4 regions of the Actinacidiphila sp. bgisy145 genome follow, and region 3 is predicted to be linked to each of the others. Evidence: riboswitches for the same ligand, from Rfam matches in the RefSeq annotation. Region 3 holds a riboswitch; each other region holds the start of a gene.
The links. Region 3 has a riboswitch for cobalamin ahead of cobN (cobaltochelatase subunit CobN). Riboswitches for the same ligand answer to the same signal wherever they lie in the genome.
Positions count from the first base shown of each region.

Region 1: linked by a shared signal. The riboswitch ahead of metE (5-methyltetrahydropteroyltriglutamate--homocysteine S-methyltransferase) and the one ahead of cobN (cobaltochelatase subunit CobN) in region 3 are both predicted to bind cobalamin.
Region 2: linked by a shared signal. The riboswitch ahead of AC3ERT_RS30660 (CbtB domain-containing protein) and the one ahead of cobN (cobaltochelatase subunit CobN) in region 3 are both predicted to bind cobalamin.
Region 4: linked by a shared signal. The riboswitch ahead of AC3ERT_RS23140 (cobalamin biosynthesis protein) and the one ahead of cobN (cobaltochelatase subunit CobN) in region 3 are both predicted to bind cobalamin.

Region 1 covers NZ_JBYIRL010000015.1:148,299-156,024, reverse strand. The annotation lists gene AC3ERT_RS16195 (MFS transporter) at 1-996, shown strand, start outside; cobalamin riboswitch at 1,092-1,310, shown strand; gene metE (5-methyltetrahydropteroyltriglutamate--homocysteine S-methyltransferase) at 1,486-3,804, shown strand; gene cobF (precorrin-6A synthase (deacetylating)) at 3,863-4,654, opposite strand; gene AC3ERT_RS16180 (DUF1684 domain-containing protein) at 5,049-5,864, opposite strand; gene AC3ERT_RS16175 (flavin reductase family protein) at 5,917-6,612, opposite strand; gene AC3ERT_RS16170 (LLM class flavin-dependent oxidoreductase) at 6,609-7,726, opposite strand, start outside.
Region 2 covers NZ_JBYIRL010000044.1:39,261-46,986, forward strand. The annotation lists gene AC3ERT_RS30640 (putative protein N(5)-glutamine methyltransferase) at 117-980, shown strand; gene nicT (Nickel transporter NicT) at 991-2,064, opposite strand; gene AC3ERT_RS30650 ((2Fe-2S)-binding protein) at 2,237-3,076, opposite strand; gene AC3ERT_RS30655 (CbtA family protein) at 3,125-3,991, opposite strand; gene AC3ERT_RS30660 (CbtB domain-containing protein) at 4,019-4,237, opposite strand; cobalamin riboswitch at 4,277-4,432, opposite strand; gene metX (homoserine O-acetyltransferase MetX) at 4,431-5,669, opposite strand; gene AC3ERT_RS30670 (bifunctional o-acetylhomoserine/o-acetylserine sulfhydrylase) at 5,672-7,039, opposite strand; gene AC3ERT_RS30675 (NAD-dependent protein deacetylase) at 7,414-7,726, opposite strand, start outside.
Region 3 covers NZ_JBYIRL010000002.1:63,278-71,003, forward strand. The annotation lists gene AC3ERT_RS02040 (D-2-hydroxyacid dehydrogenase family protein) at 1-616, opposite strand, end outside; gene cobN (cobaltochelatase subunit CobN) at 738-4,406, opposite strand; cobalamin riboswitch at 4,591-4,713, opposite strand; gene AC3ERT_RS02050 (hypothetical protein) at 4,798-6,357, shown strand; gene AC3ERT_RS02055 (precorrin-8X methylmutase) at 6,378-7,034, shown strand; gene AC3ERT_RS02060 (precorrin-2 C(20)-methyltransferase) at 7,031-7,726, shown strand, end outside.
Region 4 covers NZ_JBYIRL010000026.1:47,345-55,070, forward strand. The annotation lists gene AC3ERT_RS23120 (inorganic phosphate transporter) at 206-1,510, shown strand; gene AC3ERT_RS23125 (hypothetical protein) at 1,522-1,734, shown strand; gene AC3ERT_RS23130 (SDR family oxidoreductase) at 1,930-2,676, shown strand; gene AC3ERT_RS23135 (SDR family oxidoreductase) at 2,692-3,615, shown strand; cobalamin riboswitch at 3,725-3,856, shown strand; gene AC3ERT_RS23140 (cobalamin biosynthesis protein) at 3,968-4,924, shown strand; gene AC3ERT_RS23145 (cobyric acid synthase) at 4,933-6,426, shown strand; gene AC3ERT_RS23150 (putative cobaltochelatase) at 6,518-7,726, shown strand, end outside.

The sequences.
Region 1 (7,726 bases), on a different contig from region 3:
GGGATCGGCGGCGCGCTCGGGGTGCCGATGGCCGCGTGGATCGGCGAGCACGCCGACTACCACCTGCTCTTCTGGATCTGCGCGGCCGGCGGCGCGCTGTCGGTGCTCGGCACCTGGCTGCTGCTCAGCGAGCCGCCCGGGCGCTCCACCGGCCGGCTCGACCTGCCGGGCACCGTGGTGCTCGCCGGCGGCCTGGTCTGCCTGCTGCTGCCGCTGAGCCAGGCGTCCAGTTGGGGCTGGTCGTCGCCGACCACGATCGGCCTGCTGGTCGCCGCGGCGGTGCTGCTGGCCGGGTTCGTGGTCTGGGAGCGCCGCGCGGCCTCGCCGCTGGTCGACGTCCGGGTCAACGCCGCGCCCGCGCTGCTGCTGACGAACGTCGCGTCCGTCTGCGTCGGCTTCGCGCTGTTCGCCACGCTCATCGGCACCGCCTCCTACGTGGAGGCGCCGCGCGTGACCGGCTACGGCTTCGGCTCGTCCGTGGTGGTGGGCGGCCTGTGCCTGCTGCCCAGCGGCGTGGCGATGCTCATCCTGTCGCCGGCCTCGGCGGCGATCACCAACGCGGTCGGGCCGAAGATCACCCTGGCCATCGGCGCGACCATCGTGGCGGCCGGCTTCGTGGTGCGGATCGCGCTCACCGGCCACCTGTGGGAGATCATCCTCGGCACCAGCATCGCCGGGGCCGGCACCGGCATCGCGTACGCGGCCATGCCCGCGCTGATCAACCTCGCCGCGCCGCGCTCGGCCCTCGCGGCCGCCAACGGCCTCAACTCGCTCTTCCGCTCCGTCGGCAGCTCGCTGGCCAGCGCGGTCGGCGGCACCCTGTTCGCCTCGCAGGTGATCGTGCTGGGCGGCCAGGCCATACCCTCCCTGCACGCCTACCGGCTGCTCTTCGGGATCTGCGCGGGCGCGGCCCTGCTCGGCGCCCTGATCGCGCTGACGGTGCCCACCTCGCCGCAGGAGGAGGAAGCCGCGCAGGCGGAACCGGTACCGGCCTGACGCTCCCCGCCTGATGCTCCCCCGGCCGGGTGGAACACCCCGGCCGGGGCCGCCGGGACGGGAAAAGGGGCGGCCCGGCGGCGCCCGCGCGATCTATGCTGGCGGGTGCAGCTGGTTCGCCCCTGCCCGCCAGGCAGGCGCGTCGCAAGAGGGAACCCGGTGGGAATCCGGGACTGCCCCGCAGCGGTGAGTGGGAACGACCGCCGTCAGACGCACTGGGTCCGCCTCGGACCTGGGAAGCGACGGCCAGTAGGTGTCTGCCCCCGGCAGGCGTGCCCGCGAGTCCGAAGACCTGCCCGTTGCCCGTACGCGACCACTCGCGTGCGGAAGTCCCGGTGACCTCGTGGGCGGGTCGGCGTACATGGGCAGGCAGGTGGACGAGCGCGCGCCGTCGTCGGTGCGCCGGGTCCGTACCGGTCCGGTGTGCCGCCTTCGCACCCTCGTCCCGTCGCCGGGATGCCAGGGAGACATCTCGCGAAGGAGAGTTCCGTGTCAGCGAAGTCCGCAGCCGCGGCAGCACGGGCCACCGTGTACGGCTACCCCCGCCAGGGACAGCACCGGGAACTGAAGAAGGCCGTCGAGGGCTACTGGAAGGGCCAAGTCGGCGCCGACGCCCTCCGGCAGACCGCCGCCGGCCTGCGCCGCGCCAACTGGCGGCAGCTCGCCGGGGCCGGCCTCCACGAACTGCCCACCGGCGACTTCTCGTACTACGACCACGTGCTCGACACCAGCGTCATGGTCGGCGCCGTGCCCGAGCGGCACCGCGCGGCCGTCGCCGCCGACCGGCTCGACGGCTACTTCGCGATGGCCCGCGGCACCCAGGACACGGCGCCGCTGGAGATGACGAAGTGGTTCGACACCAACTACCACTACCTGGTGCCCGAGTTGGGTCCGGACACCGTCTTCCGCGCGGACTCCTCCCAGCAGGTCGGCGAGCTGCGCGAGGCCCTCGCGCTCGGGTACGACGCGCGGCCGGTGCTCGTCGGCCCCGTGACCTACCTGCTGCTCGCCAAGGCCGCGCCCGGCGCGCCGGCCGGGTTCGAGCCGCTGTCCCTGCTGGACCGGCTGCTGCCGGTGTACGCGGAGGTGCTCGCCGACCTGCGGGCCGCCGGCGCGGCGTGGGCGCAGCTCGACGAGCCCGCCCTCGTACAGGACCGCACGCCGGCCGAACTGGCCGCGGCCGACCGCGCCTACCGCGCGCTGGGCGGCGCCGCCGACCGGCCGAAGCTGCTCGTCGCGTCCTACTTCGACCGGCTCGGCGAGGCACTGCCGGTGCTGGCCGCGGCCCCCGTCGAGGGCCTGGCACTGGACTTCACCGGCCCGGCCGCCGCCAACCTCGACCACCTCGCCGCCGTCGGCGGGCTGCCCGGCAAGCGCCTGGTCGCCGGTGTCGTCGACGGCCGCAACATCTGGATCAACGACCTCCAACGGTCGCTGTCCACGCTCGGCACCCTCCTCGGCCTCGCCGACCGCGTCGACGTCGCCGCCTCCTGCTCGCTGCTGCACGTGCCGCTGGACACCGCGCCCGAACGGGACATCGACCCGCAGGTGCGGCGCTGGCTGGCCTTCGCGCGGCAGAAGGCCGCCGAGGTCGCCACGCTCGCCAGGGGCCTGGCCGAGGGCACCGGCAGCATCGCGGGCGAACTCGCCGCCTGCCGCGCCGCCCTCGCCTCCCGCGCGGCCTCCCCGATCACCCGCGACCCCGCCGTACGCGCCCGGGTCGCGGCGGTCACCGACGCCGACGCCCACCGCGCCCAGCCGTACCCGGAGCGGGCCGCCGCCCAGCGGGCCCGCCTCGGGCTGCCGCTGCTGCCCACCACCACCATCGGCTCCTTCCCGCAGACCGCCGAGCTGCGCACCGCCCGCGCCGACCTGCGCGCCGGGCGGATCGACCCGGCCGGCTACGAGGAGCGGATCAGGGCCGAGATCGGCGAGGTGATCTCCTTCCAGGAGCGGACGGGCCTGGACGTGCTGGTGCACGGCGAGCCCGAGCGCAACGACATGGTCCAGTACTTCGCCGAGCAGCTCACCGGCTACCTCGCCACGCGGCACGGCTGGGTCCAGTCCTACGGCACCCGGTACGTGCGCCCGCCGATCCTGGCCGGGGACATCTCCCGGCCCGGGCCGATGACCGTGCGCTGGACCTCCTACGCGCAGTCGCTGACCTCACGCCCGGTCAAGGGCATGCTCACCGGCCCGGTCACCATGCTCGCCTGGTCCTTCGTCCGCGACGACCAGCCGCCCGGCGACACCGCCCGGCAGGTCGCCCTCGCACTGCGCGACGAGGTGGCCGACCTGGAGGCGGCCGGGACGGCGGTGATCCAGGTCGACGAGCCGGCGCTGCGCGAGACGCTGCCGCTGCGCGCGGCCGACCGCCCCGCCTACCTGGCCTGGGCGACCACGGCCTTCCGGCTCACCACCGCGGCGGCCGGTCCGGCCACCCAGATCCACACCCACATGTGCTACGCCGAGTTCGGGGACATCGTGCAGGCCATCGAGGACCTCGACGCCGACGTCATCAGCCTGGAGGCCGCCCGCTCCCACATGCAGGTCGCCACCGAACTCGCCGGCCGCGGCTACCCGCGGGAGGCCGGTCCGGGCGTCTACGACATCCACTCGCCGCGCGTACCGGACGCGCAGGAGGCGGCGGCCCTGCTGCGCAAGGGACTTGAGGCCATCCCGGCCGAGCGGCTGTGGGTCAACCCGGACTGCGGCCTGAAGACCCGCGGCTGGCCCGAGACCCGGGCGTCCCTGGCCCACCTGGTGGCAGCCGCCCGCACGGTCCGGGCGGAGCTGGCCGCGAACTGACCCGGCCCGGCCGCGGGTCGGGGGGCGAGGGCCCGCCGGTCCGCGGCCGGGCGCCGGGTCACGGCCGGGTGCGGCGCAGCAGGTAGGTGTCCATGATCCAGCCGTGCCGGGCGCGGGCCTGCGCCCGGACCTCCCGGATGCGGTCGGCGACGTCGGCGAGCGGGCCGGCGACCAGGATCTCGTCCGGGGTGCCGAGGTAGGCGCCCCAGTAGATCCAGACGCCGTCGCCCTCGACCTGGGTGAAGGACTCGTGGGCGTCGAGCATCACGACCACGTCGCTGTCCACGCCGCCCTCCTGTCCGGGGAAGATCTCCGGGAGGCGGCGCGCGGGGGTGATGTGGACGGGCCGGCCGACCTGGTTCAGGCCGATCCGGTGCCGGGCGGCCAGCGCGGAGACGCTGCTGATGCCGGGCACCACCTCGACGTCGAAGGCGACGGTGCCGCGGGCGGCGATCTCGTCGAGCATGCCGAGCGTGCCGTCGTAGAGCGCCGGGTCGCCCCAGACGAGGAAGGCGCCCGCCTGGCCGGGCGCCAACTCGTCGCGGATCAGCTGCTCGCAGGCGTCCGCGCGCTTGCTCCGCCAGTCGTGCACGGCGGCGGTGTACGCGCCGCGCCCGGCGGCCGCCCGGTCGCGCGGCGGGTCTTCCGTCTCCACGATCCGGTGCGGCCGGTCGGAGTGCTCCTCGATCACGGCCCGCCGGAAGTCCGTCAGGGACGCCTTGACCGGCCCCTTCCCGATCAGGAAGAAGACGTCGGCGCGGCGGATGGCGCGCACCGCGCCGAGCGTCAGGTGGTCGGGGTCGCCGGCTCCGATGCCGATGACGAGGAGGTGGCGCTGCTCCGTGCTCATCTGCGGGCTTTCCAGGTGGTCGGTGGAGAAACCGCTGGTCCGCGGCAACCGCGCGCCCGCCGGGGGCGCGCTGCACGAAGCGTACGCTGCGCCGCGCCACGCCCGTCAGCGGGCCGTGGCGTCCCAGGCCGTGCCGGACACATCGCGCCTGCCCGGCGGGGCCCGGCACGCACGCTCCCCCCTGCCTCCGGCGGGAGGCGCCCCCAGCGTTGCCGGTCGTCGGCGCGGCCCGCCGCGCTCTGTTCCCCAGCGCTTCGCCTGGGCTACCCCCATCCTCCGCCGTGCGATCGGGGGGCACCGCCCATGCCGTAGGCCACGGGGGAGCACCAGACCCCGTCGGCCCCCGACCTTTGGGCGGGACGACGCTACGGGTCAGGCACGGTCCGGCCGCCCGTCACCGCCCGGCCGGGATCTTCTCGCCGGCCTCGATCGGCACCGGCAGGTGGTTCTCGGCCGGCGGCAGCGGGCAGGTGGCCAGGTCGGTGTAGGCGCAGGGGAGGTTGGCGGCCCGGTTGAAGTCGATCAGGACGGTGCCGTCGGCGTCAGGCGCGGCCAGCGACAGGGAGCGGTTGGCGGCGTAGGTGGTGACCCCGGAGGTGGCGTCGGTGAACAGCACCAGCAGGCTGCCGGGGGTGCGGCCGTTGAACGCGGTGAGCCGGTGGGTGGTGCCGTCGAGCTCGAACTCGACCTCGCCGGGGGCGTCGTAGACGTGCTGGAGGCCCTCGACGGCGGCGCCGACGGTCGTCGGGCGCGGGGCGTCGAACGGCAGGTAGCGGCCGGTGCGGGCCCAGCGCGGGTCGGGGGCGTAGGCGGGGGTGCCGGTGAAGTCGCGCAGCAGGGCGTTGTCGGGGTGGCGGGGGCGGAGGATGTCGTGGCCGCCGCGCTTGGCGATCTCGATGACGGCGTCCCCGGCGGTGGGGAAGAGCCCGTCGCGTTCGGCGATCACGCCGAACGCGTGGCGGCCGCGCAGGACCTGGCCGTCGAGGGTCAGCTCCTCGCCGTCGGCGAGGTCGACCACCACGCCGTCCTCGGTGGCCGACCAGGCGCCGGGCGCGTCGGGGAAGCGGGTGGGCGTGGCGTCGAGCCAGCGCAGGCTGGTGACGGCGAGGAAGCCGTGCGGGTCGGCGAGGACCCGTTCGTGCGCGGTGTGCCACTCCTCCCACTGGCGGGTGAAGGTCTCCTGCGCGGTCGCTTCGGCTTGTACGGTCATGGCGCTCCGTTCGGGGGTCGGACGGGCCCGGGCGGGCCGGGCCGGGGTCGGTTCAGCGGTGGTCGGTGTTCTCGCGGTCGGCGGCCTGTTCGAGGCGGCGGAACCGGCTGGCGTGGAAGACGAGCGGCGTGACCGCGTGGTCGGCGTCCAGCGCGTGCACCCGCAGCAGCACGATGTCGTGGTCGCCGGCCCGGACCAGCTGCTCGACGGAGCAGTCGAACCAGGCGCTGCCGCGGTCCAGCAGCACCGCGCCGTCGGCGGTGGCATGCCAGTCCAGCCCGGCGAACCGGTCGGCGCCGCGGGCGGCGAGCTGCGCGCAGTCGCGTTCCTGGTCGGCGCCGAGCACGGTGACGCCGAGCCGGGCGCGGCCGGCCAGCGCCGGCCACGTGGTGGAGGTGTGCGCCACGCACACCGACAGCAGCGGCGGGTCGAGGGAGACGGAGGTGAAGGAGTTGGCCGCCATGCCGGTGGGCACCCCGTCGACCAGCGCGGCTATCGCGGTCACGCCGGTGGGGAACGCGCCGAACACCCGGCGCAGTTCGGTGGCGGAGAGCGCCTCCTCCCCGGTGGGCAGCCGGCGCTGCGGCCGGTCGGGGTGCGGCGGCCGGGCGGCGGGGTCGTCGCGGTGCGCGGGGTCGTCGAGGTGGACGGGGTCGTCGCGGTGGACGGCGGCGGGCGGGCGCGCCGGCTGGCGGGCGCCGCGCCCGTCGTGCCGCTCGTCCCTGCGCTGCGCCCTGGTCGTCGTCATCGTCGCGTCCACTCCTCGGCCAGCAGCTGGTACGAGCGGACCCGGTCCGCGTGATCGTGGGTGATGGTGGTGATCAGCAGTTCGTCGGCGCCGGTGGCGTCGCGCAGCGTCTCCAGCTGGTCGGCGACCTGCCGCGCCGTCCCGACGAACTGCGTCTCGACCCGGTCGGCGACCAGGTCCCGGTCCTCGTCGCTCCAGGCGAGGGCGCGGGCCTGCTCGGGGGTGGGGAAGCGGATGGCGCCCGCGCCGGTGCGGATGCTGCGCACCCACGGGCCGTAGCCGGTGGCCAGCTCCCGCGCGGTGCCCTCGTCCGCGGCCACCACGACGTCGGCGGACACGCTCACATACGGCCGGTCCAGCTCCGCCGACGGCACGAACGCCGCCCGGTAGCCCTCGGCGGCCTCCAGTACGGTGGCCGGGCTGACGTGGTAGTTCGCCGCGAACCGCAGCCCGTGGGCGCCGGCGGTCTGGGCGCTGATCCCGGCGCTGCTGCCGAGTATCCACACCTGGAGGTCGGCGCCCTCGCCAGGGACGACGTGGGCGGCAGTGCCGTCCTCGGTGGCGTAGTCGCCGCCGAGCAGCGCGAGGATGTCCGCGATCTGCTCGTCGTAGGGCTGCGGCTGGGCTCCGGGCAGGGTCATCAGGCGCTGGTGCAGGGCGAAGCGGGGCGAGGTGAGCAGCTTCTCGGGGGCGAACCGGGCGGGGATGCGCAGGCCGTTCGGGGTGCGGCCGTCGACGACGGGCGTGGTGGCGGTGAGCGCGGGCTGCCGGCCGGCCGCGGGCGGGACCGGCCCGCCGGAGCGGCCCAGGCCCAGGTCGAAGCGGCCGGGGTGCAGCGCGTCGAGCAGCCCGAACTCCTCGACGGTGGACAGCGCGGTGCGGTGTCCGAGCTGCACCGCGCCCGACCCGAGCCGGATGGTGGAGGTGGCGGCCGCGGTCAGGGCGAGCACCACCGCCGGGGAGGTGCCGGCGACCCCGGGGTTGAGGTGGTGCTCGGCGAACCAGTGGCGGGTGTAGCCGAGTTGTTCGGCCTGCCGGGCGAGGTCGATGCTGTTGCGCAGGGCCTGGCCGGCGCTGGAGCCGGTGGAGATCGGCACCAGGTCCAGGACGGCGA
Region 2 (7,726 bases), on a different contig from region 3:
ACCGCAGCAGGACACCACGCTCGCTCCCACCGCACGGCCGCGCCCGCTGACGTCGACGCCCCGCGCGACGGCACGGCCCCAGGGAGCGCCACGCTTCCCGAAAGGCACCGCCACCCATGTCCGAACCCCGCTTCGCGCCCCGCCCCGGCACCGGCAGCCGCCCCGGCTGGCCGCACCCGGCCGACACCGCCGCCGAACTGCGCGCCGCCGGCTGCGTCTTCGCCGAGGAGGAGGCGGGCCTGCTGACCGAGGCCGCCGCCACCCCGCAGGAGCTGGCCGCGATGGTGGCGCGCCGCGCGGGCGGCCTGCCCCTGGAACACGTCGTCGGCTGGGCCGGGTTCGCCGGCCTGCGGATCGAGGTCGGCCCCGGGGTGTTCGTGCCGCGCCGCCGCACCGAGTTCCTGCTCGCCCGCGCCGCCGCGCTGCTGCGCCCCGGCGCGGTCGTGCTGGACCTGTGCTGCGGGTCCGGGGCGGTCGGCGCCGCACTCGCCGCGGCCGCGCCCGGCGTCGAACTCCACGCCGCCGACCTCGACCCCGCCGCCGTGCGCTACGCCCGCCGCAATCTGGCGGCCGCCCGCGGCCAGGTCCACCAGGGCGACCTGTTCGCGGCCCTGCCGCCCACCCTGCGCGGCCGGGTGGACATCCTCACCGCCAACGTCCCCTACGTGCCCACCGGCGACATCCCGCTGCTGCCCGCCGAGGCCCGCGACCACGAGGCACCGCTCGCCCTCGACGGCGGCGCCGACGGCCTGGACCTGCTGCGCCGCGTCGCCCGCGACGCCGCCACCTGGCTCGCGCCGGGCGGCACCCTGCTCTCCGAGGCCAGCCGGGCCCAGGTCCCCGCCGCCCTGCGCGCCCTGCGCGCCGGCGGCCTGACCGCGGCCACCGCCCACGACCCCGACCTGGAGGCCACCGTGCTGCTGGCCACCCGCCCGCACCCCGGGCCCGCCCCGCACCGGTCACCGCGGGAGCGGCCCTGAGCGGCGGGCCCTACTCCGGGCCGGCGTCGGCGGTGCGCAGGCCGGTGGACCACTTCTCTTCGATGTTGCCGTACTTCCAGACGGCCAGGGCCACGGCCCAGGTGAGGAAGAACAGGCCGACGATGACGTAGCCGACGATGTTGAGGTCCAGCCCGCCGATCCAGTCCCAGAAGGAGCCGTGCAGACCGGCCTTGTCGGAGATCAGGCCGAGCAGTTCGACGGTGCCGATGATCAGGGCGACCGCGACGGACAGGCCGGTGATGGTGAGGTTGTAGTAGACCTTGCGGACCGGCTTGGAGAACGCCCACTCGTACGCGAAGTTCATGAACGAGCCGTCGATGGTGTCCAGCAGGCACATCCCGGCGGCGAAGAGGACCGGCAGGCACAGGATCGCGTACCAGGGCAGGCCCGAGGCGGCGCCGGAGCCGGCCAGCACCAGCAGCGCGATCTCGGTGGCGGTGTCGAAGCCGAGCCCGAAGAGCAGGCCGATCGGGTACATCTGCCACGGCTTGCTCACGGACTTCATCAGCCGGCCCAGCAGGCGGTTCATCAGACCGCGGTTGTTGAGCTGGTCCTCCAGCGCCGCCTCGTCGAACTCGCCGTGCCGCATCCGCCGGAAGACCTTCCAGATGCCGCCCAGGATCAGCAGGTTGACCAGCGCGATCGCGTACAGGAACGTGCCCGAGACGGTGGTGCCGATCCAGCCGGTGACGTCGTGCAGCCCGGAGTTGTCGTGCGCCACCGGGTCGGCGAGCGACCGGATGCCCAAGGAGAGCAGGAAGGACAGCCCGAAGACGATCGAGGAGTGGCCGAGCGAGAACCAGAAGCCGACCGACAGCGGCCGCTTGCCCTCGCCCATCAGCTTGCGGGTGGTGTTGTCGATCGCGGCGATGTGGTCGGCGTCGAAGGCGTGCCGCATCCCGAGCGTGTAGGCGGTGACGCCGATGCCGACCCCGAAGACGCCGGTGCCCGTCCGGTAGTGGTGCGGGGCGACGATCACCGCGAGCGTGAACCAGCCGATGACGTGCAGCGCCACGATGAAGCCGGCCATACCGCCCAGCCGGGTCCACTCGGCACGCGACATCGACGCCGATATCCGCTGGAGGCGGGACCCCGCGGCGGGGCGGGTCTGGATGATGGAGGTCAACGTTGCGTCCTTTGCGACCGGGGGCGGGACACCTCGATGCGACACATTACTTGTTGCAAGTTGCTCGCAACAAGACCGGGTCCTCATGCCCGCAACGCTTTGACCTGCTTCATCCCGGGCGCACCGGCACACGGGAGAGCGCACAGTCGCCGCACAGCGCCCCGGCGTGCCCCGGCGCGGCCCGGTAGATCAGGCAGCAGCTGCGCCGCCGGAAGGCGCCGTGGCCCCCGCCGGCGTCCGCCGGGGTGAGATGCCCGGCGCCGCGCAGCGGGCCGCCGGCCGTCAGCAGCCCGGTCAGCGCGCGGGCCCGCGCGGCGGCCTCCGGGCGGGCCGCGGCGACCATGCGGGCGGCGCCGGCGAGCGCGGAGGCGGTGTTGCCCCGCAGGACGTGCGGGGAGACGCGGAAGTCCGCGCAGGCCGCGGTCAGTTCGCGGACCGGGCCGGAGAGGACCGCCGCCGCGAACGCGTCCGCGACCCCACCGAGGCCCGCCACCCTGCCGAGGTCCGCGACCCCGCCGGTCTCCGCAGGCCCGGTCTCCGCCGGGGCGGGCGGGTCCGCCGCGCGGCCGGGCAGCCCCGGCAGGGCCAGCGGGTAGGGGCCGCCGAGGGCGGGCTGCCAGCGCAGGTCGGACAGCCGTACGGCGCCGGGCACGTGTCCGTACAGCACGGCCAGCGCCAGGTAGGGGGAGAGCAGCCGGGCCACCAGGCCCAGGTGGGTCACGGACGCGGCCACCCGCTCCTCGACCGCGTCCGGCTGCTGCCCGCCGCCCGCGGCCAGCACCCCGCGTACGGCGGCCACGCGGGCGGCCAGCACGCCGCTGCCGTCTGCCAGCTCGGCCATCGACCGCCAGCCGGAGCCGCCGCCGGCCGCGTCGGCCGCCGCAGCGCTCTCGACCGCGAAGAACGGCCCCAGCTCCGCCAGGGCCGCTCTCGTCTCATCGCCGTGCACGGCGCCACCCTGCCGCGGCAGGGCGGGATGGCGCGCCGAGGCGCCCCCTCACGCCTCCACCGGGCCGACCCGGGGCGCCCGCGCGGCGCGGCCGGTCGGCGAGGCGCTCAGCACCCGCTCCGAAAGCGGCCCGAAGACCAGCGCGATCGCCGACCACAGCAGCAGCTGCGCGGCCACCGAGTACAAGCGGAACCGGAACAGCACGTCCGCAGGGAAGCCCGGGTAGACGATCCGCCCCGCCGGGTCGGTCAGCGGCTGAGGTGTCTCCGTGGCGTGGTTGCCGTACTGCTCGCGGTTGGCGGCCAGGTGTCCGAGCGCGGGCAGCAGGCCGATCACCACGCTGATGGCGACCACGAAGGCCGCACCGGCCAGCAGCGTGGCGTTCCACGTGCCGAACCGCCCCTGGAGCTTCCGCCCCAGCCACACCGCCAGCGCGAGCAGCGTGATCGAGCAGACCACCATGACCAGATAGAGCCCGGTGCGGGCCTTGATGGTGTCCTCGTGCCCGATCGCGGGCGGGTTCGCCGGGTACTTCACGAACGGCACCAGGTAGAAGCCGAGGAAGCCGCCGCCGGCCACCAGCAGCGCCAGCGTGCGCGGCCGGACGCCGCCGACCCGCCCCAGGCACACCGTGTAGACCACCGCGAAGAGGGCGCCCATGGCGGCACCGAAGAGGATCAGGCCCACGCCCATGCCGACATCGGCCTGGACGGTGCGGCTGAACAGGTCGGGGCCGTCCGGCGAGACCGGCAGGCCCGCGGCCTTGTCCAGGGCGTTCTGCGCCGCGTCCCGGCCGCTCTCGTAGCTGATCGCCCGGTTGATCTGCGGTTCGGCGAAGATCCGCGCGAAGACGAACGCGAGCAGCCCGCCGATCGCGCCGGCGAGCACGCCGCGCAGTACGAGTCGTTTCTCCATGTCGAGTTGTCCGCCTGCCTGTTGTCGTCAGTGGCAGGGGAAGCCGAGGAAGTGCCGCGCGTCGTGCACGAACTCGTGGATGTGCATGTCCCGGCCGAAGACGGACACCGCGCCCTGGTCGACGCCGATGAAGTAGTAGGCGGCCAGCGCCAGGAGCGCGCTGCCGACCAGCCAGAGCACCGCCTTGGAGACGGGCAGGACGACCGGCGTGGCCTCGGTCGACGAAGGGGTGGACACAGAACTCACGGGTGGGGCCTCCTTCGGGGATACAGCGTCCCTCGGTTCGAGTGGGGCGGCGTGACGGCGGAGTATCTGACTCCCGGACGCCCCCAGAGGCGACCGGTACACAGTGGCGCGACCGTGCCGGAGTTCCACCGGCTTCCTCACACCATCACGAACGACCAGCGTACGGGCGGGCGAACCGGCACGTCAACGCATGTCACCTGCTTCCCGCCACACCGCGCGGGGGCCGCCGCGCCGCCGGAGGCGGCATCAACTCCCCGACCAGCGCCGCCACTTGATCCACCTCGATGAGGAAGCCGTCATGCCCGTACGGCGAGTGGATCGTCCGCGTCCGGTCCGCGCCCGGGATGCCCGCCGCCAACTCCTCCTGCTGCGCGGTCGGGTAGAGCCGGTCGGAGTCGACCCCGGCCACCAGCGCGGGCGCCGTGACCCGCCGCAGCGCCGCCGCGGTGCCGCCCCGCCCGCGCCCCACGTCATGGGCGTTCATCGCCTCGGTGAGCACCACATAGCTGCCCGCGTCGAACCGGCGCACCAGCTTGTCCGCGTGGTGGTCGAGATACGACTCCACCGCGTACCGGCCGCCGTGCCAGGGCAGTTCACCGCGCTGCGGGTCCCGGCCGAAGCGCGCCCGCAGTTCCGGCTCACTGCGGTACGTCAGGTGCGCCAGCCGGCGGGCCTGGCCGAGACCGGCGTGCGGGCCGCCGCCCGGCCCGGCGCCGTGGTAGTCGCCGCCGCGCCAGGCCGGGTCGGCCCGGATCGCCCGCAACTGCACCGACGCCCAGCCGATCTGCTCGGCACTGGCCGCCGCCGGGCAGGCGAGCAGCAGCAGCGCGCCGACCCGCTCCGGGCGGCCGGCCGCCCACTCCAGCGCCCGCATGCCGCCCATCGACCCGCCGACCACCAGCGCCCACCGGTCGATGCCCAGCGCGTCCGCCAGGCCCGCCTCGGCCGCGACCTGGTCGCGCTGGGTCAGGAACGGGAAGGCGCCGCCCCACGGCCGCCCGTCCGGCCGGGCGGTGGCCGGGCCGGTGCTGCCCTGGCAGCCGCCCAGCACGTTGGGCGCCACCACGAAGAAGCGGTCGGTGTCCAGCGCCCGGCCCGGCCCGACCAGCGCGTCCCACCAGCCGGCCGTGGGATGGCCGGGCCCGGCAGGACCGGCGACGTGGCTGTCCCCGGTCAGCGCGTGCAGCACCAGGACCGCGTTCGACCCGTCGGGCGCGATGCGGCCCCACGTCTCGTACGCCAGCCGCACCTCCGGCAGTTCGCCGCCCGCCTCCAGCCGGAGCGGCCCCGGAGCGCGGTGCCAGCGCCGCCGCCCGGGCGGGTCCCCCGGCCGCCACGCCCCGGAGGCGGGCGGCGGGAGGACCCCGCCGGCGGGTTCCGGGGCGGCGCCGGCGGGCGATCCGGCGCCGGGGACCGGCGGCGTGCCGGGCACGGTCAGGACGCGCCCTTGGCCGCTCGGAACCCTGCTTCCAGGTCCGCCTTGAGGTCCGCGACGTTCTCGATGCCGACCGACAGCCGCACCAGGCCGGGCGTCGCACCGGTCTGCGCGAGCTGCGCCTCGTCGAGCTGGCTGTGCGTGGTGGAGGCCGGGTGGATGATCAGGCTGCGCACGTCGCCGATGTTCGCCAGGTGGCTGAAGAGCCGCACCGCGTCCACGAACCGCCGGCCGGCCTGTGCGCCGTCGCGCAGTTCGAAGGCGAGCACCGCGCCCGCACCGCGCGGCAGGTAGCGCTGCCCGGCCTCGTACCAGGGGCTGGAGGGCAGGCCCGGGTAGTGCACCGCCGCGACCTCGTCGCGGGCCTGGAGCCACTCCGCGAGCTCCTGCGCGTTCGAGGAGTGCCGCTCCAGCCGCAGGGACAGCGTCTCGACGCCCTGGAGCAGCAGGAACGCCGAGTGCGGCGACAGCGCCGGGCCGAGGTCGCGCAGCAGCTGCACCCGCAGCTTGACCGCATAGGCGCCGGGGCCGAGCGCCGGCCAGTACTGGAGGCCGTGGTAGCTCGGGTCGGGCGCGGAGAAGTCCGGGAAGCGGTCGGCGTGCGCCCCGAAGTCGAAGCTGCCGCCGTCCACGACCACACCGGCGATGGTGGTGCCGTGGCCGCCGAGGAACTTCGTCGCCGAGTGCACCACCACGTCCGCGCCGTGCCGCAGCGGCTGGAGCAGGAAGGGCGTCGGCACCGTGTTGTCCACGATCAGCGGCACCCCCTCGGCGTGCGCCGCGTCCGCCACGGCCTGGACGTCCAGCACGTTGCCGCGCGGGTTGCCCAGCGTCTCGGCGAAGAACGCCTTGGTGTTCGGCCGCACCGCCGCCCGCCACGCGGCGACGTCGTCCGGGTCGACGAAGGACACCTCGACGCCGAACCGCGGCAGGGTGTGCTTGAAGAGGTTGTACGTCCCGCCGTACAGCGACGAGCCGGCCACCACGTGGTCGCCGGCGCCCGCCAGCGTCAGGATCGCCAGGGTCTCCGCGGCCTGGCCGGACGCCAGCGCCACCGCGGCGACCCCGCCCTCCAGCGCGGCGATCCGCTGCTCGAACACGTCCTGGGTCGGGTTGTGGATGCGGGTGTAGATGTTGCCCGGCTCGGCCAGCGCGAACAGGTCCGCGGCGTGCTGGGTGTCGCGGAAGACGTACGACGACGTCTGGTAGATCGGCACCGCCCGCGCCCCGGTCGCCGGGTCGGGCACCGCCCCCGAGTGGACCTGCCGGGTCTCGAACGACCAGTTCGGCTCCTCGGTGGCGGCGGCGACGGCGGTCTCGGGCGTGTGCCCGGCGGTCACGGCGTCGACGGGCTGCTGCTCGGTCATGGTTCTCCCTGTGCTGGGGCGCGTACGGGTGGCGCTGCGGGTGTCCTGCGGAGGTGCGCGCGGGTACGCCACCGGCGCCCGCGGGGCCGTACCCCCCGGGGGTGGACACCGGGGGCGGGGCGGGGCGTTGACGACGGCGGAGGCGTACGGCGCGAGGCGTACGGCGACGGTCCGGCGGTGCGGCGGACGTCAGCGCGCGCCGGGACACCCCGTGGTCGTGACGCGCGCGTAGTCCACGTGGCGGCGCTTCACGAACGGGGTCATGCGGCCCATGGAAGCACGGCCGGGCGCGGCTGTCCCGGCTGCGGCGCAGGCTTAACACGGCGTTGGTATTCGCCGCCCCCGGCCCGCCCCGGGCCAGCGCGCGGGTCTGCTCAGCCGGCCGGGGCGAGGCGGTCGGCCAGCGCGGTCAGAGCGGGGCCGAGCGGCAGGTCGAGGCGGAGCGCGGCCAGGTCGTCGCCCCGGGTGGGGCCCTGGTTGACGATGGCCACCGGGGTGCCGTGCTTGGCCGCGTGGCGCGCGAACCGCAGCCCCGACATCACCGTGAGGGAGGAGCCGGCCACCAGCAGCAGCGACGCGGCGTCCACCAGCGCGTAGCTCGCGTGCACCCGGGGGAGCGGCACCTGCTCGCCGAAGAACACCACGTCGGGCTTGAGCACGCCGCTCCCGCACACCGCGCAGCCGACC
Region 3 (7,726 bases):
CCATGTGCACGGTGGCGACCTTCGCGGTGGCGAACAGCTCGTCCTTGCCGACCGCCCGGGCGCCGCCGGCCGCCGCGCGCTCCGCGGTGAGGTGCGGGCTCCAGGCGACCACGTCCATGCCGAACGCGGCGCCCACCGCGGCGACCCGCGCGCCGAGCCGCCCCATGCCGACGACGCCCAGCACCTCGCCCGCCAGGTCCGGTGCGACCCGCCGCTGCCAACCGCCGGCCCGGATCGCGGCGTCGTCGTCGGCGACCTGCCGGACCAGGCCGAGGATCATCGCCCAGGTCAGCTCGGCGGTGCCGGTCGGGTGCGAGCGGGTGCCGCAGACCAGCACGCCGAACTCGGCCGCCGCGGCGAGGTCGATGGCCGCGTTGCGCATGCCGGTGGTGACCAGCAGCCGCAGCCGGGGCAGCCGCCGCAGCACCTCGCGGGGGAAGGCGGTGCGCTCGCGCATCGCCACCACCACGTCGAACGGCTCGAGGGCGGCGACGAGCGCGTCGCGGTCGGCCAGGTGCCGGGGGAAGAAGACCGGCTCGGCCCCGGGCAGCCGCCCGGACCAGTCGGCCAGCGACTCGGCGACCTGCTGGTAGTCGTCCAGTACGGCGACGCGCATCGGCGGTTCTCCTCCTGGTCGGGGGCCCGGACCCGGCTCGGGGTGCCCGGCTCCTGCTGGTCGGATGTCGGTTCCTGCTGGTCGGGTGCCCGGCTCGGGCGATCCTACGGCCGCGCCGGGCTCACTCCTCGCCCTCCCCGGCGTCGCCGCCTTCGAGGTCGCCCTCGGTGTCCAGGAAGACCTGGCGCAGCTCGGCGAGCACCTCGGGGTCGGGCTCGGCCCACATCCCGCGGGACTCCGCCTCCAGCAGGCGTTCGGCGATGCCGTGCAGCGCCCAGGGGTTGGCGTCCTGGAGGAAGGCCCGGTTGGCGGGGTCGAGGACGTACGCCTCGGTGATCCTGTCGTACATCCAGTCGGCGACGACACCGGTGGTCGCGTCGTACCCGAAGAGGTAGTCGACGGTCGCGGCGAGTTCGAAGGCGCCCTTGTAGCCGTGCCGGCGCATCGCCTCGATCCAGCGCGGGTTGACCACGCGGGCGCGGAAGACCCGGGAGGTCTCCTCGACGAGGGTGCGGGTGCGGACGGTCTCGGGACGGGTCGAGTCGCCGATGTACGCCTCGGGGGCGGTGCCGCGCAGCGCCCGTACCGCGGCGACCATGCCGCCGTGGTACTGGAAGTAGTCGTCGGAGTCGGCGATGTCGTGCTCGCGGGTGTCGGTGTTCTTCGCGGCGACGGCGATCCGGCGGTAGGCGGTCTCCATCTCGCCGCGCGCCGGGCGGCCGTCGAGCCCGCGGCCGTAGGCGTAGCCGCCCCAGACGGTGTAGACCTCGGCGAGGTCGGCGTCGGTGCGCCAGTCGCGGGAGTCGATCAGCTGGAGCAGCCCGGCGCCGTACGTGCCCGGCCGGGAGCCGAAGATGCGGGTGGTGGCGCGGCGCTCGTCGCCGTGCTCGGCGAGGTCGGCGCGGGTGTGGGCGCGTACGTGGTTGCGGTCGTCGGGCTCGTCGAGGGAGGCGGCCAGCCGCACCGCGTCGTCGAGCAGGGCGACAGTGTGCGGGAACGCGTCGCGGAAGAAGCCGGAGATGCGCAGGGTGACGTCGATCCGGGGGCGGCCCAGCTCGTCCAGCGGCACCGGCTCCAGGCCGGTGACGCGGCGGGAGGCGTCGTCCCAGACCGGGCGGATGCCGAGCAGGGCCAGCGCCTCGGCGATGTCGTCGCCCGCGGTGCGCATCGCGGAGGTGCCCCACAGCGACAGGCCCACCGACGCCGGCCAGTCGCCGTTGTCGGTGCGGTAGCGGGTCAGCAGCGACTCGGCGAGCGCCTGCCCGGTCTCCCAGGCGAGCCGGGAGGGCACGGCCTTGGGGTCGACGGAGTAGAAGTTGCGGCCGGTGGGCAGCACGTTGACCAGGCCGCGCAGCGGCGAGCCGGACGGCCCGGCGGGCACGAAGCCGCCGGCCAGCGCGTGCACGGTGCGGTCGATCTCGTCGGTGGTCGCGGTGAGCCGGGGGACCACCTCGCGGGCGGCGAACTCCAGGACGGCGGCGACCTGTTCGCCGCTGCCGGCGGTGACGGCGGGCACGGCGGCCGGGTCCCAGCCGGCGTCCTCCATCGCCTGGACCAGGGCGCGGGCGCGCTCCTCGACGGCGTCGGCGGCGGTGCGGGTGGCGGCGGACTCGTCCAGGCCCAGCGCCTCGCGCAGCCCGGGCAGGGCCGCGGTGCCGCCCCAGATCTGCCGGGCGCGCAGGATCGCCAGCACCAGGTTGACCCGGTCGGTACCGGCCGGGGCCTGGCCGAGGACGTGCAGGCCGTCGCGGATCTGGGCGTCCTTGATCTCGCAGAGCCAGCCGTCGACGTGCAGCAGGAAGTCGTCGAAGCCCTCGTCGTCGGGGCGGTCGGCCAGGCCCAGGTCGTGGTCGAGGCGGGCGGCCTGGATGAGGGTCCAGATCTGGGCGCGGATCGCCGGGAGCTTCGCCGGGTCCATGGCCGCGATCTGGGCGTGCTCGTCCATCAGCTGCTCGAGGCGGGCGATGTCGCCGTAGGAGTCGGCGCGGGCCATCGGCGGCACGAGGTGGTCGACGAGGGTGGCGTGGGCGCGGCGCTTGGCCTGGGTGCCCTCGCCCGGGTCGTTGACCAGGAACGGGTAGACCAGCGGCAGGTCGCCCAGGACCGCGTCCGGGCCGCAGGCCGCCGACAGGCCGGCGTTCTTGCCGGGCAGCCACTCCAGGTTGCCGTGCTTGCCGAGGTGGATCATCGCGTCGGCGCCGAAGCCGCCGTCCGCGGCGGGGGCGGCGATCCAGTGGTACGCGGCCAGGTAGTGGTGCGAGGGCGGCAGGTCGGGGTCGTGGTAGATCGCGATCGGGTTCTCGCCGAAGCCGCGCGGCGGCTGGATGAGGACCAGCAGGTTCCCGTGGCGGAGGGCGGCGAGCACGATGTCGCCCTCGGGGTTGCGGCTGCGGTCCACGAACAGCTCGCCGGGCGGCGGGCCCCAGTGCTCCTCGACCGCGTCGCGCAGTTCCCGCGGCAAGGTGGCGTACCAGCGGCGGTAGTCGGCGGCGGGGACCCGGACGGGGTTGCGGGCCAACTGCTCCTCGGTGAGCCAGTCCTGGTCGTGGCCGCCGGCGTCGATGAGGGCGCGGATGAGGGCGTCGCCGGGGTGGAGGGGGGAGCCGTCGGAAGGGGTGACGTCGGAAGGACCGCCGTCGGACGGCGCGTCGAGGCCGGGGACGGGGTCGGGCCCGAAGTCGTAGCCCTCCTCGCGCAGGCGGCGCAGCAGGGCCATCGCGCTGGCGGGGGTGTCGAGGCCGACCGCGTTGCCGATGCGGGAGTGCTTGGTGGGGTAGGCGGACAGCACCAGGGCCAGGCGCTTGTCGGCGGCGGGTATGTGCCGCAGCCGGGCGTGCCGTACGGCGATGCCGGCCACGCGGGCGGCGCGCTCGGGGTCGGCGACGTAGGCGGGCAGGCCGTCGGCGTCGACCTCCTTGAACGAGAACGGGACGGTGATCAGCCGCCCGTCGAACTCGGGCACCGCGATCTGGGTGGCCGCGTCGAGCGGGGAGACGCCCTCGTCGTTGGCCAGCCACGCGGCGCGCGAGCCGGTCAGGCACAGCGCCTGGAGCACGGGGACGTCCAGGCCGGTGAGCGCGCCCGCGTCCCACGCGTCGTCGTCGCCGCCCGCGGACGCGTCGGCGGGGCGGGTGCCGCCGGCGGCGAGCACGGTGGTGACGATCGCGTCGGCGGCGGACAGTTCGGCGACGAGTCCGGGCTCGGGGGTGCGCAGGGAGGCGACGAAGTACGGCAGCGCCCGGGCCCCGGCCGCCTCGATCGCGTCGCACAGGGCGCCGACGAACGCGGTGTTCCCACTCATGTGGTGGGCGCGGTAGTAGAGCACGGCGACGGCGGGGGCGTCCGCGGGCGCCGCGGCGGCCGTACGCTCCAGCGGGCCCCAGGAGGGCGCGGGCGCGGGCGGTTCGAAGCCGTGGCCGGTGAGCAGCACCGTGTCGGACAGGAAGCGGGCGAGCTGCTCCAGGTTGGCCGGGCCGCCGTGCGCCAGGTACGCATGCGCCTCGGCCGCGAGGCCCACCGGCACCGTGGACGCCGCCATCAGCTGGGCGTCCGGCGCCTGTTCGCCGCTCAGCACCACCACCGGCAGGGTCGTCGCCAGCAGCGCGTCCAGCCCCTCCTGCCACGCCCGCAGTCCGCCCAGCAGGCGTACGACGACCAGGCCGACGCCCTCCAGCAGCTCCGGCAGCAGCGCCACGTCCACCCGCGTCGGGTTCGCGAACCGGTACGCCACCGGTCCCCCGGCCGCCCGAGCGCTGAGCAGGTCCGTGTCCGACGTGCTCAGCAGCAGCACCCGTTCGGGATGCGGCCCGCCGAGCCCCTGCTCACCGGCGGGCGAAGGCGCTTCGGCCGGGGGCAGTTCCTCGGCACCCCGCACCGGGGCGGTGGTGCTGGAGTCGGCGGAACGGGGCAACTCGGATGATCCGGTCACAACGAAAACCCTTCCTCGGGGTGTCCGCGCCCCGGGTGGTGTCGGACGGCGGGAGTTCCTGGCTCGCTCGACCGCCGGAGGCACCGGTGGCCAAGTTCACAGTGGCGGGACCGCGCCGGATTCGCACCGGGCTTCCTCCCCTGTCGCCGTCTGCGGCAATGGCGAACCGGAAGGTCCGCACGGGGAGCATAGTAAGCGCCGTAGGCATTCGGCAGATGACCCGATTTGTGGCACGGTCGGTATGCTCGCCGCCATGTCCACCGCCCCCGACCAGCCCGTCCAGCCGCCGCGGCCGGCCGCCGACGCATGCCCGGCGGACGTCAACGCGGCGGTAGGGGAAGGCGCCCGGGCCCCGCGCGGCCGGGCGGACGCCTGCCCGGGGGCCCTTCGGCTGCACACCGCCGACGACGGCGCGCTGGCCAGGGTCCGCGTCCCGGGCGGTGCGCTCGGCGCGGCGCAGGCCGAACGGCTGGGCGAGGCGGCCCGGCGGTTCGGCGACGGTGATGTCCATCTCACTTCGCGCGGCAACGTCCAACTGCGCGGCCTGGCCGCGGGCTGCGGGGCGGAGCTGGCCCAACTGCTGGGCGCGGCCGGGCTGCTGCCGTCGGCGGCGCACGAGCGGGTACGGAACGTCGTGGCGTCGCCGCTGTCGGGCCTGGACGGGCAGGGGCACCTGGACGTCGGGGGCTGGCTGCGGGAGCTGGACGGGCTGCTGTGCGGGAGCGCGGCGGCCGCGGCGCTGTCCGGGCGGTTCCTCTTCGCGCTGGACGACGGGCGCGGCGACGTCGCGGCCCTGGGACCCGACGTGACGCTGCGCGCGGCGCCGGACGGGACGGCGCTGCTGCGGATCGGCCGCAACACGGCCCTCCGCCTTCCCGCCGCCGACGCGCCCCGGGCCGCGCTGCTCGCCGCGGAGGGCTTCCTCGCCGCGGCCACGCCCGACGGCGGCGGCGAGCCCACCGCGTGGCGGGTGGCCGACCTGCCCGACCGCGGCGCGGCCCTCACCGCGGACCTCGCCGGCCGTCTCACCGCACCGCCCGCCACCACCGCGGCCCCGCCCGCCGCCTCCCCCGCCGGCACCCGGGGGGAAGCCGCACACACCGCCTCCCCCGCCGGCACCCGGGGGGAAGCCGCACACACAGCACCCACAGTGCCCCCCGCAATCGGTCCCATCCCGCACCCGGCCGCCCCCGGCGGCCCCCTCGCCCTCTCCGTCCTCGCCCCCCTCGGCCGCCTCACCCCCGACCAGTGGCGCGCCCTGTGCGCGCTCGCCGCCCGCACCCCGGCCGCGCAGCTGCGGCTCACCCCGTGGCGCGGCGCCGTCGTCCCCGGGGTGCCCGCCGACCGGGCCCGGGCGGAGCTGGCCGCGCTCGCGGCGGCCGGACTGGTGACGGACCCGGGCTCCCCGTGGGTGGGCGTGAGCGCGTGTGCCGGGCGGCCCGGCTGCGCGAAGTCGCTCGCCGACGTCCGCGCGGACGCGGCGGCCCTCGTCCACCCGGCACCCGGGGACGCCGAGCCCTCCCGCCCCACCCCCGGGAGCGGGGAACCCGGGGACACACAGCCCGAGGGCACACAACCCGGGAGCGGGGAACCCGGGGGCACCACCCCCCGCCCCCTCCCCGTCCACTGGTCCGGCTGCTCCCGCGCCTGCGGCCGCCCCCGCACCCCCGACCGCGTCGAAGTCGTCGCCACCTCGAACGGCTACCGTGTGGACCTCTTCCGTACCGGGGCCCCGCTGCGAAGCGCCCACCCCCGGCCCGCCGACCTCGCCGCCACCGTGGCGGCCGCGCGCCGCGGCGCGCCGACCGAATGAGCGAGACCACCGTGCCCCCTGTGCCCCCGGTCCCCCCGGGCTCCGCGTACCCCTACGCGTACGAGAAGGACGGTGCGGCCATCTACCGCCGCTCCTTCGCCACGATCCGCGCCGAGGCGGACCTCGGCGGGCTGCCCGCGGACGTCGCCCAGGTCGCGGTGCGGATGATCCACGCCTGCGGCATGGTCGACCTGGTCGCCGACCTGGCGTACTCGCCCGGCGTGGTCGCGCGGGCCCGCGCGGCGCTGCGGGCCGGGGCGCCGATCCTCTGCGACGCCGCGATGGTCGCCAGCGGGGTGACCCGCAAGCGGCTGCCCGCGGACAACGAGGTGATCTGCACGCTGGGCGACCCGTCGGTGCCCGCGCTCGCCGCGGACCTCGGCACCACCCGCACCGCGGCGGCCCTGGATTTGTGGCGGGACCGGCTGGAGGGCGCGGTCGTGGCGGTCGGCAACGCGCCCACCGCGCTGTTCCGGCTGCTCGAACTCGTCGCCGCGGGCGGCCCGCGGCCGGCCGCGGTCATCGGCGTCCCGGTCGGCTTCGTCGGCGCGGCCGAGTCGAAGCAGGCCCTGGCCGCCGACCCGTCGGCCCTCGAGTACCTGGTGGTGCACGGCAGGCGCGGCGGCAGCGCCATCGCGGCCGCCGCGCTCAACGCGATCGCGAGCGAGGAAGAATGAGCAGCCGTCCGTCAGCGGCCCACGAGACGGCCGCATCCGACAGCGTGGGGCGGCTCTACGGGGTCGGCCTGGGCCCCGGCGACCCGAAGCTGCTGACCGTACGCGCCGTGGAGGTGATCTCGGCGGCCGACGTGGTGGCGTACCACAGCGCGCGGCACGGCCGGTCGATCGCCCGCGGGATCGCGGCGGGGTACCTGCGCGCGGGCCAGATCGAGGAGCAGCTCGTCTACCCGGTCACCACCGAGACCACCGACCACCCCGGCGGCTACCAGGGCGCGATGGAGGAATTCTACGAGCAGGCCGCGGCGCGGCTGGCGGCGCACCTGGACGCGGGGCGCAGCGTGGCCGTGCTGGCGGAGGGCGACCCGCTCTTCTACGGGTCGTACATGCACATGCACAAGCGGCTGGCCGACCGGTACCCGACGGAGGTGGTGCCCGGGGTGACGTCGATGGCGGGCGCGGCCGCGCGGCTGGGGGCGCCGCTGGTGGAGGGCGAGGAGTCGCTGACGGTGCTGCCCGGCACGCTGCCGGAGGAGGAGCTGGCCGCGCGGCTGGCGGCGGCGGACACCGCGGTGGTGCTGAAGCTGGGCCGGACGTTCCCGGCGGTGCGGCGGGCGCTGGAGCGCTCGGGGCGGCTGGCGGACGCGCGGTACGTCGAGCGGGCCACGATGGCCGGTGAGCGGACCGCGGAA
Region 4 (7,726 bases), on a different contig from region 3:
CTCGCTTCACCGGTCCGCGGGATCACGCAGGAGTGCGCCAGGGCGTCGCGCCGACCGCTCCCGACCGCTCCGCACCCCTTCCCGATCCCCCCGCGTTCACCGATGATTCATGTCAGCACTCCGAGTCTGCCGCGAGTTCACCTTCCGTTCATCAATGCTCCGTACGTTCACCTCGCCACTGCCCGACCGAACGATTGCTGGGCCCATGGAACACATCACGCTCCTGATCGGACTCGTGATCGCCACCGCTCTCGTCTTCGACTTCACCAACGGCTTCCACGACACCGCCAACGCCATGGCGACCACCATCTCGACGGGGGCCCTCGGACCCCGCGTCGCGGTGGGCATGTCAGCCGTACTCAACCTGGTCGGCGCCTTCCTGTCGGTGGAGGTCGCCAAGACGATCTCCGGCGGGATCATCGACGAGTCGGCCGGCATCAGACCCGCGATGATCTTCGCCGCACTGGTCGGCGCGATCGTGTGGAACCTGGTGACCTGGCTGGCCGGGCTCCCCTCCAGCTCCTCGCACGCGCTCTTCGGCGGACTGATCGGCGCCACCCTCGTCTCGGTCGGCGCGCACGGCGTGCACGGGGACGCGGTCGTCATGAAAGTGATCATTCCGGCAGTGGCCGCGCCCGTGGTGGCCGGCCTCGCCTCGATGCTCGCCACCCGGCTCACCTACCGGCTCGGCCGCGCCGCCGATCCGGCGGCCACCTCGCGCGGCTACCGGGTCGGGCAGATCGCCTCCGCCGGGCTGGTGTCCCTCGCGCACGGCACCAATGACGCGCAGAAGACGATGGGCGTCATCACCCTCACGCTCATCGCCGGCGGTTCGCTCGCGCCCGGGTCCGACCCGCCGCTGTGGGTCATCTGCGCGGCCGGCACCGCGATCGCGCTGGGCACGTACATCGGCGGCTGGCGGATCATCAGGACCGTCGGCCGCGGCATCACCGACATCCAGCCGCAGCAGGGGTTCGCGGCGCAGACCGGCGCCGCGGCGACGATCCTGGCGTCCTCGCACCTGGGGTTCGCGCTGTCGACGACGCAGGTCTGCTCCGGGTCGGTACTCGGGGCCGGGCTCGGGCGGCGCGGGGCGGTGGTCCACTGGGGCACCGCCGGGCGCATGGTCGCCGCGTGGGCGCTCACCCTTCCCGCGGCCGGGCTGGTCGCCGGCGCCGCGGCCTACCTCGCCGACCGCGGGACCTGGGGGGTCACCACGGTCGGCGTGATCGGCCTCGCGGTGTGCGCGGTGGTCCGTACGGCGGCCCGCCGCAAGCCGGTCACGCACGCGAACGTCAACGACGCCGCGGCCGCCGAGGCCCCCGTCCCGGCCACGATCCCGGTCCCGGCCGCACCGGCCGTCCACCTCGCCCCCGCGGTCCACGTCGTCCCGGTCACCGTGGTCGACAGCGCGTCCGAGCCCGCGGCCGAGCCGCAACCCGCCCCCGGGCCCGCCGTTCCGGCGGCCTCCCCCGTCCCGCCTCCCGCCTCCGCTCCCACCACGGTCTGAAAGGGCACGCCATGAGCATCGACTGGCACGCGCTCGGCACGGTCCTCGCGGTCACACTGCTGTCCACCGTCGGCCTCGTCGGGGTCTTCACGCTCGGCATCGTCGGGCTCTCCCGCCCCTCGTCCGCCCAGGGCACCGCGCTCCTGACGCGCACCGGCGCCTACCTGTGCTTCGCCGCCTGCGCCGCCGCCGTCGCCTACGGCATCCACCTCATAGCCGGCTGAGCGCACCCTCCCTCCGCCGTCACCCGGCCCGCCGCCGGGACCCGCCACCTGGGTCCCGGCGGCGGGCTGTTCGCATGCCGGCGCCCGCGGGCCCCTCTCCTGTTTTCGCCGATAACACTCTGACCGAATCATCGATCCCCATCTGTGTTATCGTTGATCTCGTCAGATCGTATCGACGAAAACAAGGAGGACGCCATGTCCACCAGCGCCACCCCTGTCCGCGTCGCCCTGGTCACCGGTGGGTCCGGTGGCATCGGCCGGGCCGTCGTCCGGCGGCTCGCCCGCGACGGGTACGCCCTGGGCATTCACTACGCCGGCAACAAGGCCGCCGCCGAGGCGCTCGCCGCGGAGATCACGGGCGCCGGGGGCCGGGCCGTCACCGTCGGCGGCGACGTCGCCGACGAGCACGCCATGGCCGCCGCCTTCGACACCGTGGAGGCCGCCTTCGGCGGGCTGGACGCCGTCGTGCACACCGCCGGCGTGATGCGGCTGAAGCCGATCGTCGACCTGGACCTCGCGGAGCTGGACGCGGTGCACCGCACCAACATCCGCGGCAGCTTCGTGGTCGACCAGCAGGCCGCCCGCCGACTGCGCGCGGGCGGGGCCATCGTGAACCTCTCGACCTCCGTCGTGGGGCTCCAGTTCCCCGGCTACGGGGCCTACACCGCCAGCAAGGGCGCCGTCGAGGCGCTGACCCTGATCCTCGCCCGCGAGCTGCGCGGCCGGGACATCACCGTCAACGCGATCGCCCCCGGGCCCACCGCCACACCCCTGTTCATGGCCGGCAAGGACCAGGAGACCGTCGACCGCCTCGCGGCCCAGCCCCCGCTGGAGCGCCTGGGCACCCCCGAGGACATCGCCGAGGTGGCCGCCTTCCTGGCCGGCCCCGCCGGCCACTGGGTCAACGGCCAGACCGTCCGCGCCAACGGCGGAATCATCTAGGAGGCAGGAACAGCCATGACACCAGCCACGACACACCGCACCGGTCCGAAGGTCATCGTCGTCACCGGCGCCTCCAGCGGCATCGGCAACCTCGCCGCCCGCTTCCTGGCCGGGGCCGGGCACACCGTCTACGCGGGCATGCGCGCCACCGCCGACCGCAACGCCCCCCGCGTGGCCGAACTCGCCGCGTACGCAGAGGCGGAGGGCGTGGACGTGCGCGGCATCGAGATGGACGTGCAGGACCAGGCGTCCGTCGACGCGGCGATCGAGCAGGTCACCGCCGAGCAGGGCCGGCTGGACGTGGTCGTCCACAACGCCGGCCACATGGCGCTGGGCCCGACCGAGGCGTTCACCCCCGAACAGCTCGCCGCGCTCTACGACGCCAACGTCCTGTCCACCCAGCGCGTCAACCGCGCCGCGCTGCCGCACCTGCGCCGCCAGGGCGAGGGGCTGCTGGTGTGGGTGGGGTCGTCCTCCACCCGCGGCGGCCACCCGCCGTTCCTCGCCCCGTACTTCGCGGCGAAGGCGGGCATGGACGCACTGGCCGAGAGCTACGCCGCCGAGCTGGTCCGGTTCGGCATCGACACCGTCATCGTGGTGCCGGGCGCCTACCCGTCGGGCACCAACCACTTCGCCCACGCGGCCCGGCCGGCCGACACCGTACGGGACACCGCGTACGACGAGGCGTACGGCGCGGTGCGCGACTCCATGGCGCAGGCGCTCACCGACCTCTTCCCCGCGGGGCGGACCGTGGACGAGGTCGCGGACGAGATCGTCCGGGTGGTCGGACTGCCGCAGGGCGAGCGGCCGTTCCGCACCCACATCGACCCCAGCCGCGACGGCAGCGAGGTCGTGTCCGCGGTCAGCGACCGCATCCGCGCGGAGTTCTACCACCGCATCGGCATCCAGGAGCTGCTTCCCGAGCACGCCTCCCTCTGAGCCGGCCGCACGCCCACCCGTCGGCGCGGGGCCGCAAAGCCGCAGGCAGGCCCGGTTGACGGGGTTTCTCCGGGCGTGGTGAACTGCCGGGAGCAATGCGGCGGCAGGAGAGGAAGTCGGTGCGAATCCGACGCGGTCCCGCCACTGTCACCGGGGAGTGCACTCCCGAAGCTGGAGGCCACGGCCGGCGCACGCCGGCGGGAAGGCCCGGGAGTGCGTTGATCCGGGAGCCAGGAGACTCTCACCGCCGGTCACGTCGAGCCAGGGCGCGGACCCTGAGTGAGGACTTCGCCATGCCCTGCACGCAGGCGGCAGCCGCCCTTGCGGCCGCCGGTACCCGGATATCCGCGGCATGAGCGGCCGCCACCGTGCCTACGCGTACGGCGCCGCACTCGGCTTCCTCGGCGACCTCCTGATCGGCGACCCGCGCCGCGGCCACCCGGTGGCCGGGTTCGGGCGGGCCGCCGGCGCCCTGGAGCAGCGGATGTGGCGCGACGACCGGGGCGCCGGCAGCGCGTACGCGGCGCTGTGCGTGGGCGGCGCGGTGGCCGCGGCCGCCGTCGCCGAGCGGGCGGCCCGGCGCCGCCCGCTGCTGGGCGCGGCGCTGGCCGCGGCGGCCACCTGGTCGGTGCTGGGCGGCACTTCGCTCGCCCGGGAGGCCCGCACGATCGGCGCGGCGCTTCAGGCCGGCGACCTGGCCGCCGCCCGGGACCGGCTGCCGCACCTGTGCGGGCGGGACCCGGCCGCGCTGGACGCCGACGCGCTGGCGCGGGCGGTGGTGGAGTCGGTCGCGGAGAACACCTCGGACGCGGTGGTCGGCGCCCTGGTGTGGGGCGGGCTCGCGGGGGTGCCCGGGCTGGTCGGCTTCCGTGCCGCCAACACGCTGGACGCGATGGTCGGCCACCGCTCCCCGCGGCACCTGCGCTTCGGGTGGGCGGCCGCCCGGCTGGACGACGCGGCCGGCTACCCCGGCGCGCGGCTGACCGCCCTGCTCGCCGCGCTGGCCGGGCCGTATCCGCGCAGCGCGCTGGCCACCGCGCGCCGGGACGGGCCGCGGCACCCCTCGCCCAACGCCGGGCCGGTCGAGGCCGCGTTCGCGGGGGCGCTGCGGGTGCGGCTGGGCGGCACCCTGGCGTACGGGGGGCGGGTCGAGCACCGGCCGGTGCTGGGCGCGGGGTTCCGGCCGCCGCGGCCGGCCGACATCGGGCGCGCGGTGCGGCTGTCCCGCCGGGTCGGCGCGCTCGCGCTGGGCGCGTCGGTGCTGCTGTCGGCGGCCCGCGGCCGGACCGGCACGAGGGGTGCGCGGTGAAGGGGCTGATGGTCGCCGGGACCGGTTCGGACACCGGCAAGAGCGTGGTGACCGCGGGGATCTGCCGGTGGCTGACCCGGCAGGGCCTGCGGGTGGCGCCGTTCAAGGGCCAGAACATGTCGCTCAACTCGTACGTGACCCGGGAGGGCGCCGAGATCGGCCGGGCGCAGGCGATGCAGGCGCAGGCGGCCGGGGTGGAGCCGTCGGCGCTGATGAACCCGGTGCTGCTCAAGCCGGGCGGCGAGCAGCGCAGCCAGGTGGTGGTGCTGGGCAGGCCGGTCGGCGAGCTGAGCGCGCGCGGCTACCACGGCGGCAAGCAGGCGGAGTTGCTCGGCACCGTGGTGGACTGCCTCCAGGAGCTGGGCCGTACGCACGACGCGGTGGTCTGCGAGGGCGCGGGCAGCCCCGCGGAGATCAACCTGCGCCGTACCGACATCGTCAACATGGCGGTGGCCAGGAGCGCGCGGCTGCCGGTGGTCGTGGTGGGCGACATCGACCGCGGCGGCGTCTTCGCGTCCTTCTACGGCACGACGGCGCTGCTCGCGAAGGAGGACCAGCGGCTCGTCGCGGGCTACCTGGTGAACAAGTTCCGCGGTGACGTCTCGCTGCTCCGGCCGGGCCTGGACATGCTGCACGGCCTCACCGGCCGCCCCACCCTCGGGGTGCTGCCCTTCGCGCACGGCCTGGGCATCGACGAGGAGGACGGGCTGCGGGTGTCGCTGCGCGGCGCGGTGCGCGAGTCCGCGGTCGAGGCGCCCCACGGCGAGGAGGTGCTGCGGGTCGCGGTGGCCGCGGTGCCGCTGATGTCGAACTTCACCGACCTCGACGCGCTGGCCGCCGAACCCGGTGTGGTGGTGCGGTTCGTGGACCGCCCGGACGAACTGGCCGACGCCGACCTGGTGGTGCTGCCCGGCACCCGCGGCACCGTCCGCGCGCTGGAGTGGCTGCACGCGCGCGGCCTGGCCGACGCGGTACGGCAGCGCGCGGCGCAGGGCCGCCCGGTGCTGGGCATCTGCGGCGGCTTCCAACTGCTGGCCGAGAGCATCGACGACGAGGTGGAGTCGAAGGCCGGTACGGTCCGGGCGCTGGGCCTGCTGCCGGTACGGGTCCGCTTCGCCCGGGAGAAGACCCTCGCCCGCCCGGAGGGCACGCAGTACGGCGAGCCGGTGCGCGGCTACGAGATCCACCACGGGGTGGCCGAACTGCGCGGCGGCGACGAGCCGTTCCTCGACGGCTGCCGGGTCGGCGCGGTGTGGGGCACCCACTGGCACGGGTCGCTGGAGAGCGACGGCTTCCGGCGGGCGTTCCTGCGGCAGGTGGCCGCGGCGGCCGGGCGGCGCTTCGTGCCCGCGCCCGGCACCCGCTTCGAGGCGCTGCGGGAGGAGCAGTTGGAGCGGCTGGCGGACCTGGTCGAGGAGCACGCCGACACCGGGGCGCTGCTGCGGCTGGTGGAGCAGGGCCCGCCGGAGGGCCTGCCGTTCCTGCCGCCGGGGGCGCCGTGAGACCGCCGCCGCCCCGCGCACAGCAGGCACCGCCGCAGGCGCCGCGCATGGCCCCGAACCCACGACTTCCGCTCGAAGGAGCGATCCTGGCATGAGCATCACCTATCCGTTCACCGCTGTCGTCGGGCAGGACGACCTGCGGCTGGCCCTGCTGCTCAACGCGGTCTCGCCCGCGGTGGGGGGTGTGCTGGTGCGCGGGGAGAAGGGGACGGCGAAGACGACGACGGTGCGCGCGGTCGCCGCGCTGCTGCCGGACGTGGCGGTGGTGCCCGGCTGCCGGTTCAGCTGCGACCCGGCCGCGCCGGACCCGGGCTGCCCGGACGGGCCGCACGACCCGGACCCGGCCGGCGCCCGGCGCGCCACGAAGCTCGTCGAGTTGCCGGTGGGTGCCTCCGAGGACCGGCTCGTCGGCGCGCTGGACTTCGAACGGGCGCTGGCCGAGGGCGTGAAGGCGTTCGAGCCGGGGCTGCTGGCCGAGGCGCACCGGGGTGTGCTCTACGTCGACGAGGTCAACCTCCTCAACGACCACCTGGTGGATGTGCTGCTGGACGCCGCCGCGACGGGGGCGAGCTACGTGGAGCGCGAGGGCGTGTCGGTGCGGCACGCGGCGCGCTTCCTGCTGGTGGGCACGATGAACCCCGAAGAGGGCGAGCTGCGGCCGCAGTTGCTCGACCGGTTCGGGCTGACCGTGGAGGTCACCGCCTCGCGCGAGACCGACGAGCGGGTGGAGGTGGTGCGCCGCCGGCTGGCCTACGACGCGGACCCGGCGGCCTTCGCCGCGCGGTGGGCGGAGGAGGAGCGGCGGACCCGGGAGCGGATCGCGGCCGCACGGGCGCTGCTGCCGTCGGTGGTGCTCGGCGACACGGTGCTGCGGCAGATCGCGGCGACCTGCGCGGCCTTCGAGGTGGACGGGATGCGCGCGGACATCGTGATGGCGCGTACCGCGACCGCGCTGGCGGCGTGGGCGGGCCGCACCGAGGTGACGGCCGACGACGTCCGGCAGGCCGCGCTGCTGGCGCTGCCGCACCGGCGCCGCCGCAACCCGTTCGACGCGCCCGGGCTGGACGAGCAGAAGCTGGACGAGGCGCTGGAGCAGGCCCGGCAGGAGGCCGAGCAGGCGGCGGCCGAGCAGGCGGCGAACGACGTGGACGAGCGCCCGGGCCCGGACGACGACCCGGAGCCCGACCCCGATCCTGACGGCGGCCCCGGCCCGGACGGCGGCCCCGAGGGCGGCCCGGGCGGCGACGGCCCCGGCGGGGGCGGCGGGGTGCCGCCGCAGCGCGAGGACACCGCGGGCCCC